DNA from 2 places in the Tumebacillus amylolyticus genome. Region 2 is predicted to be linked to the other one. Evidence: riboswitches for the same ligand, from Rfam matches in the RefSeq annotation. Region 2 holds a riboswitch; the other holds the start of a gene.
The links. A riboswitch is a leader RNA that binds a small molecule or an ion and turns the genes downstream of it on or off. The one in region 2 is predicted to bind thiamine pyrophosphate.
Positions count from the first base shown of each region.

Region 1: another riboswitch for thiamine pyrophosphate. It lies ahead of JJB07_RS00760 (solute carrier family 23 protein); the one in region 2 lies ahead of JJB07_RS08905 (ECF transporter S component).

Region 1 is NZ_JAEQNB010000001.1:151,345-155,763, forward strand. It holds gene JJB07_RS00745 (sodium:solute symporter family protein) at 1-238, shown strand, start outside; gene JJB07_RS00750 (hypothetical protein) at 293-1,195, opposite strand; gene JJB07_RS00755 (DsbA family oxidoreductase) at 1,351-1,998, shown strand; TPP riboswitch at 2,011-2,126, shown strand; gene JJB07_RS00760 (solute carrier family 23 protein) at 2,237-3,547, shown strand; gene JJB07_RS00765 (LuxE/PaaK family acyltransferase) at 3,609-4,419, shown strand, end outside.
Region 2 is NZ_JAEQNB010000002.1:398,371-402,789, forward strand. It holds gene JJB07_RS08900 (ABC transporter ATP-binding protein) at 1-1,213, opposite strand, end outside; gene JJB07_RS08905 (ECF transporter S component) at 1,213-1,800, opposite strand; TPP riboswitch at 1,933-2,039, opposite strand; gene JJB07_RS08910 (copper amine oxidase N-terminal domain-containing protein) at 2,149-3,492, opposite strand; gene uvsE (UV DNA damage repair endonuclease UvsE) at 3,603-4,419, opposite strand, start outside.

The DNA.
Region 1 (4,419 bases), on a different contig from region 2:
CCGTGAAGCGACGATCTCCGGTCTGGTCGTCGGACTCATTGTCACCTTCACCGTCTACGCAACCAACTCGGCCCACGGCATCTACGAAGGCTTCTGGGGGCTGGCGGCGAACTTCGTCGTGGTCTCCGTGCTCAACCCGTTCTTCGTGAGGAAACGTCAAGAGAACCAAGTGACGGAGTTCCTTTTTGGAGAGCAAGAAGCAAAAACCGGTGGCACTTTACTAGAAGAGGCCATGTAAGAGAGGCACTTGCAAAAAAAGGCACTCCCAACTCGTTGTGGGAGTGCCTTTTTTCTACTTCATCTGGCAAAGAATCTTGCAGACATCCCGCTCTGCCTTGGCACGCTTCTCCTGCGGCAGCCGGTTCAGCAGGTAGAGAGCGGCGTAGGGGACTTTGAGGCAGTGCGGGTCATCGTAGACGTTTTCCCAGTATTCGGGCGCGAACAGGGACTCGAACGGGGGATTCACGATCTCCATGTGCAGGACCTCCTCCGGAATTCGGCGGTTCAACTGCATCTGGATGCGATGGTTCACCATGCCGCTCTCCGTCAAGAACGAGTACCCCAGACGGTCGAACTCCATCAGAGCTTGCGCGTGGGTGAGTCCATGCTCGACTTCGCCTGTGAAGTGGTAGCGTTTTTCGCCAAGGGTCATGGTGGGGACGATCACCCGACACTCCTCCAACGCACGCTCCGCCAGATCTTGCAGACTGTTGTAAGCCGGAATCTCCGTGACCTGCTCCACGGTGAACGTGCTGTAGTCCGCAAGCCCGTAGTAGCGGTTGCCGGAGCCCTTCGAAGATTCCGTCAACGTGACGGAGAACCCGTTCACAAGGCTTGGAATCAGCATGTCGGGACGCTCGGTCAGCGCACGCAAAGCAAGAAACCCATACGCGAGACCATGCCCCGAATGACTCAGACGAGCTGCATTGGCCCGCAGGCCGTCGAGTACGACTTCCAGCAACGCCGGGTCGGCCTGCTCCTTCTCATAAGGCACGAACAACTTCGGGAACTTCGAAATAAAATGATCCGCCATCCGTTGCAACCCCACCTGCACATGCTCCGGCAGATTTTCTTCCCGACTCATATAGAAAGCGGCCAAAACCGCCGCCCCCGTATGTCCGCCGAACCAACCGCCTTCCTCACCGGCCCGACCTAATCCGATCAATCCAAGTTCAAGATACTTTTCGCTCAACATAAATCGCTCACTCCTTGTTGGAAATATTTGTTTGTTTCAGTATAGCACTAAGGAAACATATTTGTATATAAAGTTTCGCGTAATCCATCTGACAGAAGTGCAGGATAAGAATGCGTATACTGAGCCAATACCCTGTTGAAATAGGAGTGAATCACATGACGTTGAAAATTCAGGTGTACTCGGACTATGTCTGACCGTTCTGCTTCTTAGCGGAGGTTCCGCTACAAAAAGCAATCGCAGGCAAGGACGTCGAAGTCGAATGGATGCCGTTTGAATTGCGGCCGTATCCCAATGAAACGTTGCTTGTCGAGGGCGACTATCTCCAGCGAGCGTGGGCGCAATCGGTCTATCCGATGGCGGAGCGCTTCGGGCTGAAAATGGTCCTGCCCCGCGTCTCCCCGCAACCGCATACCCATCTGGCGTTTGAAGGGTTCCAGTTCGTGAAGGAACACGGCAAAGCAAATGAATACAACCACCGCCTGTTCGAGGCGTTCTTCCAAGAGGAGCAGGACATCGGAAGCGTCGAAGTCCTCACCAAACTGGCAGGCGAAATCGGCTTGGACGAAAAAGCCTTCCGAGAAGCCCTCGAAACGCGAACATACAAAGAAGTTCATCAAAAAGCGCTCCACCACGCCTACCACGAAGCCAACATCCAAGTCGTGCCGACGATCAAAATCGGCAACACCGTCCTCGAAGGGGTCCGTGGTCAAGCCGCACTCGAAGGCATCATCGACGAAGAACTCGCCAACACCAAACAAAAGTCCCCAGGCGACGGCATGGCCTGTGGGATTGACGGCTGTTGAAGTCACTGCTATGGTAAAACCGACAGGAGCTCGTGGAAACGGGCTGAGAGGGCAGCTAGGAAACTCCGTTGCCGACTGGTTGACCTGATCTGGGTAATGCCAGCGGAGGGAAGGCCCTGTTTTTCAAAAAAACGGGTACCATCGTGGTGTTTGTAAAAACCGCTCCTCTGCAGGGGCGGTTTTTTGCTGTGCCCTACTTACTTGCAACCTTTACGAATGGAAAGGGAGAGGGACTTACGTGGAAGAAGAACGAAATGAACAAAAACTCGCCGTGGGCTTGGAGGACAAGCTGGCTCCTGTGCCGACTCTGCTCTACGGCTTGCAGCATGTGATCGTGTCGAACGTCTGGCTGGACCCGCTGTTCGTGGCGGCGCTGATCGGGTTGCCGGTCGCCGTCGCGTCGAACATGGTCAACGCGATTTTTTTAGCGGCGGGGGTTGTGACGCTGTTACAAGCGATGAGACTCGCACGCTTGCCTGTCGTGCAAGGTCCGTCGGCGGCGTTTGACGCGCTGATGATCGCGGCGGGCAAAGCGAAAGGTCTCGGGGCGGCAGGCGGCGGAATTCTGTTGAGCGCAGGCATCGTCCTGTTGCTCGCCCTGACCGGCGTTCTGCAAAAAATGCGTGTGCTCTTCACGCCTGTCGTAACGGGTACGGTAATCGCCGTCGTCGGTTTTGCACTTTCCGGCTTTACCTTGTACGAATTTCTCGGCGGCTCGGCGGGAACGCCTACTTTTCTAAGCGGGTCTACGCTCGCGATGTCGATTCCCACCGCACTGCTCGTCATCTTGCTTTCTGCTTTTGGAAAAGGGCTCTGGCGATCCTACGCATTTCTCATCGCATTGGTCGTGGGCGACGGAATTGCACTCGCAACGGGCAAGCTGTCATTTGCAAGCGTGGGGGAAAAGGCTTGGTTCGGTCTCCCGCAATGGCTGCCTTATGGAAGTTTGACGCTCGATTGGAGCGTGTTCGCGACATTTTTCGTGGCCTACATCGTCGCAGTGATTGAAGCGATGGGCGTCTACGCGGTCGCCGCCGAGTATGTCGGCGTCCCGCTCGACGGCAAACGAATTCGCAACGGATTCGCGGGAGAGGCTGTCGGCTCGATGCTCTCCACACTTGTTGGAGGCTTTCCGACCACGGCGTATGCGCAGAATGTCTCCCTGCTTCGCTTGACAGGGATTGGGTCGAGGTTTACGGTAATAGTGGCCGGGTTGATTTTCATCCTCCTCGGCTTCGTGCCCAAGGCAGGGGCGGTGCTCGCTTCGACTCCCGATGCGGTGGTCGGCGGTCTGTTTTTGCCGGCGGCGGCGTCTCTGGTGATCACCGGCGTCTCGATTTTGGGCAGAATGGAGAAGACCGAGAGCAACCGATTGGTGGCAGGTCTTTCGCTTTTGCTGGCAGTAGCTTTGCCGCAAGCTTGTAACGGAGTCACAGGCTGGGCCGCTCCGTTTTTGACGAATACAGTTCTGGTCGGCGCGTTGTCTGCGGTGGTTCTGCAAGCGGTCTTGGTGCAGATCCCGCGTGTGTTCGGGCGTCGAGCAGAGTAGGGAAGAGGGAGGTCGACCGCGTGTCGGCCTTTTTTTCGAGGAGAACAGGAGGGATTCAACCATGCGCGAAGCATCGGAGCGTATCGTGGAACGCGTGCTGAGCTATATCGAGGAGTTCGCAGACTCTTCCAATCTAGAGAGCGTACATAATGAGGCATTCGGCAAACTGGCATTGGACTTGTTCGCCTACCAATTCCAACACAACCCCGCTTACAAAAAATACTGCCAAGCCCGCCGCAAGTCCCCCCTCACAGTGAAACATTGGCAAGACATCCCGCCGATCCCCTTCCAAGCATGGAAGGAGCTGACGATGAGCTGCGAGCCTGTCGAGGAGGCCCAAGCGGTCTTCATGACCAGCGGCAGTACCGATCCGACAAAAAAGGGTCGGAACTACCATCCGACCCTCCAAGTCTGGGATGCGTCGATGGTGCCGCCGTTCCGCAAATTTGTCATGGCAGGTCGTGACAAAATGGCGATTTTGGTGCTCTCACCCGCCGCCGATGTCAACGAAAACTCCTCCCTCTCCCGCTATCTCACGAAAGCGGTGGAGAACTTCGGGACGGAGGACAGCGGTTTTTATTACGACCGAGGCCTCGGGTTTGAAATGGCGCGCCTCGCCGAAACCATGAAAGACCTCGTCGCCCGCAACGTCCCCGTGATGCTGATGGGCGCGACGTTTGCCTTCGTGCATTTCCTCGACTACTGCAAAGAAACGAAGCTCTCGTTCGAACTCCCGGAAGGCAGCCGCATCTTCGATACCGGCGGGTTGAAGGGACAAGCTCGTGAAGTCTCGGCGGAGGAACTGCTCGCGAGCTTCCAAGCGGTGTTCCACGTCAACCGTGCGAACTGCGTCAACATGTACGGCATGACGG
Region 2 (4,419 bases):
GTCGGAAGTCTGTCAGCAACTGCGTCGTCTCCCGCTCGATCTGCTCCTGCGGCCATCCCGCGACCTTGCCGCCGAATGCGACCTCCTCGTACACCGTGTCTGCAATAAACTGATGCTCCGGATTCTGAAACACGAACCCCACCGCATCGTACAACTCCGGTGCGCGATACTTGCTGAGATTCTTGCCTTTCAAGAGCACCTGCCCCTGCGTCGGGTCCATCAACCCGCCGACCGTTTTCAGGAACGTACTTTTCCCCGCCCCGTTCGGTCCGAGGATCGCAACCCATTCGCCGGGGTGGATGGTGACGTTGAGACCTTGCCACACGACATGGCCGTTTTTGTAGCGAAGCCCTGCGTCACGGACGTCCAGAATCGGAGCACCGTCGGTGCGGACCGGTTCTCTTTTTCCCGAAGTCAGTTGGGTTTCCAGACGTTCGGCCAGCGGATGCGGCACGGTGGCCAGAAGTTCCTCCCATGTGACGGGCCAGAGCTTCGGCTGCCAGATGCCGTACTCGCGAATCATCTCAGCGTGTTCCCGCAAGACTTCCTGCGGAGTTCCGTCCGCGACAATCTGCCCCTCAGCATTGAAGAGCAGCACGCGGTCGACCCACTCGATGACCCCGTCCAACTTGTGCTCGATGAGCACGATCGTTTTCTGCCCCTTGAGTCGGCGGAGGTCTTCGATAACCAGTTGCGTGTTCAGCGGGTCGAGTTGCGCGGTCGGCTCGTCGACGAACAGCACGTCAGGTTCCAACGCCAGCAGGCATGCCAGCGCCAACCGTTGCTTCAGCCCGCCCGAAAGCTCGCGAATCGGAGTTTGGAGCGGGATGTCGAGACGGACGTCGCGCATCACGTTTTCGATGATCCCGCGCATGTCCTGACGCGGCACCAGACGATTCTCCAGCGAAAACGCGATCTCATCTTCCACCGTCAGCATGCAAAACTGCGCATCCGGGTCTTGAAACATCACGCCCACACGATCCGGGCGGGTGACGGTGCCTTTGAACCACGCTTCAATCGAGCGCGGGATGATGCCGGAGAGGACTTGCAACAACGTGCTCTTGCCGGAGCCGGAAGGGCCGAGGAGGAGCACCGCTTGATTTTTTTCAATGGTGACGTTCATCTCCCGCAACACGGGCGTATCACGGTCAAAAAATTGCACAGACACCCCTTCACTTGCGAGAAAGGGTGTCTTGGTCGTCGTCGTATTCATTAGAAGGACGGTTTACGGTCCGTCTTGCTGCGGATCAGTTGGTAGGAGTTCAAAACGCCCGTTTTCGCCAGCAGGTCGCCGACGATTTTGCCGAGCACGCCGGCAAACAGGGCGCCGGAGAGCAGACGCAGAGCGATTTTGAGGACCAGCATGCCCGTGGTGAGGTCCCCGATGTAGCCTTGGTAGTAGTCAATCGGCACACTCGCCGCCGCCGAAGCCATGCCTGCGAGAATCACGGTGCCCATGTTGAAAGTACGATAGCGGAAACCCGCGAAAATAAGTTCAGCTGCTGCGCCTTGGATCAAGCCGAACACGAGGGTGCTCAGGCCCCATTGACCGCCAAAAATCATTTCCACAAAAGCGGCTGCCACTTCGGACAGCATCGCGATGCCCGGTTTTTGCACGATGTACGCGGTGAGGATCGACGCGACGAACCACAGGCCGTAGATAATTTCAGACGAACCCGGAAGCCCTGCCTCCATCACGTTGTACAAAAAGCCCCAACCAAAGTACGCGACCCCGCAAATCATCGAAAGAATGACGGTGATCATGACTTCTCTGAAGTTCACGACACGACTAGTCTTCATGTCTTACTTCCCCCTTAGATAGTCTGACACGAGTTCGTTGCATAAAAAAATCCTCTCCCGGTTCCCGGCAGAAGATTCGTTGTTGGTAGACATCAGACGACAAACACATGCCCTGTTGCCTCGCACATGCCATCGCAGTCTCCGTCACTTCCTCACGCCGGTATTACCCAGGATCGAGTTCAGAGGGTTGGCGCGGATCTCGCCTCTCAGCCATTTGTACGGCACCCCTAGCAACTGCTCGTATTCAATTAAGTACTCCCCCATTGTAGTCCTCGGACAAAGTGTTTGTAAAGGGAAAAAAAGCGCCCACGTCACGGGAGCGCTTTTTCCCTACCCTCTCTTACTCTCTTACATCTCCGGGTCGATCGTGTCCACGACCCAGCCTTTGCCTTGCACCTGTACGAGCGTAATGCCGACGGAGTGATCTCCTTGAGTGTAGCGGTAGGTTTTTTTATCGGCTGTGGAATCTTGCACGGTCGTCAACACGCGCAGGTCGCTGCGATTGACAGGTTCTTTCAGCCAACTCAGTTTCGGGATGGCTGCGTTCATGGTCTGCGCAGCATGGCTGTTCCACTCGTTCGGAATCCCGCCGCCTTCGTCACCTGCGTAGTAGCCCCGCATCTGCCAGAGCGTGTCGTACGCACCGGCGTCCGGATTCTGATACGCCCCCTTGGTGTACTCATTCGTGTACGCCGCGAGTTTGTCGAACGCATGGCTTGCCGGATTGTATTCGTACAGCTCCTCCTTGGACGAGCCCGTTGCATCGTAATCTCGGCTGGAAACCACGACCTTCAGCTTGCCATCGAGCGTGAACACATCCGCCCGAATATCGCCAAAGAAATTCTCGACCTCCACCGGCTTCCCACCGTCACCAAGCGAATACGCGGACAACCACATGCCATGCATCCCCGCTCCGCCCGAGATCAACGTCAACGTCTGCTCCCCTTGAGCAACCGTCTGAATCGTGGCACCCGTTTCAAACTTGGATTGAAGTTTCGTCTCCGAACCGTCCGATTTGACGAAATACACTCCGTCAGGCACATGCCCTTCCTTGCGCGTCACAACGGCGGTGTAGGCATCCCCCGTCGAGGAAAACTTGATCCCCGACTTCACCGCACCGATCAATTCCCCCGGATGCTTGGCGGCAAATGCCTGCAACCACGCAAGCCCGTTCGACTCCGGCAACGAAACGATGTTGACGAGCCTATCGCTTTCACTCCACTGCACCAACGCGCCCAAGTTCTCGGCGACGAATCGCGCCGGGACGTAGACGTGGTCTTGGTACGAGATCGCGACATAACCCTCGTCGAGCTTTTTTTCCTGCCCGTCAAAAACGAAACGGACGCCCCTCGTATCCACTGTGATCGCGCCTTTGGCCGGCTGGTACGTGGCGGGCGGCGAGATCGTCGAGCCCTTGCCCGATTGGAAACGCACCGTCTGCGTCGCTTCGTCCCACGACACATCCGCCCCCATCTGCTCGGCAACGAACCGCGCCGGCACGTACATGTGGTCCTGATACGAAATTACGGTGTACCCGTCACCGAGAAATCCCCAGTTTCCATTAAACGCAAAGTCTGTAAACGTGCTCTCCGCCGTCACCTTGGCTGCGAACGTCGCTTTCGGACTGACGAAACCGCTCAGAAGCAACACCAGTGCCGCCCCCGCTACCATCCATTTTTTTCTGGATTTCAAAGTAAACCCTCCATTCCTCCCAAACTTCTACTCACAATGTAACACCAATCCCAACCCAATTGAAGAAAAAAATTCCTGCACCGTCCCGTGACGGCCAGGAATTCTTTTTCCTACATCGTGAGCACGGCCCCTTCGATTCGCTTGATGCCCCGGACTTTTCCGAGGTCTTCCGCGAGTTTGAGGCAGGCGAAGTCTTTCTGCTTGGCTTCGACCATGACGTCGATGCGCGGGAGACCGTGCTGTTTGCAAGCTTTGAGGAACACCAACAACCGCTCCGGGTCGATGAAGTCGCTGTGGGCCCGGAAGTCGCTCTCGTCTTTGGGGGAAGAGACGTGCATCTTCATCGGGGTGTCCCCCCACGTAGCGGCGATGCGCGGCAGGAGTTCGAGGGGCGTCTGCTCGCTTGGGTTGCACCAGTCGTGGTGAATGTCGAACATCATCGGTTGCCCGACTTTTTCACAGACTTGAAGCGTTTCAAGCAGGGTGTAGGTCTTGTCATCGTTCTCAAACGTAAGTCTCCGCCGCACGCTGTCCGGCACGAGCGGGAAATTGTCGTAGAGGGTCTGGGTCGCTTTTTCCTTGTCTCCGTAGACCCCGCCGATGTGGATGTTGACTTTGTGCTGGTGATCGAGCCCCATTCCGTCGAGGAGGTCGGTGTGGTATTGGAGGTCTTTCAGAGCGGCGGAGACCACTTTTTCCGAGCCGTTGAGCAGAGTGAATTGGTTGGGGTGCATGGTGAGCCGGATGTCGTGTTGCTTGGCAAAGTCGCCGATGGCTCGTAACTCCTCCGGGTACGTCGCTTTCACATCGATTCCCACATCGGGATGAGTCGCCAAGGGAATGACCGACGACGAGAGCCGGTGCAGTTTGATCCCGTGAGCGGCGTTGAAATAGAGGACGCGTTGCGTGGCGCGCAAGTTTTTGCGA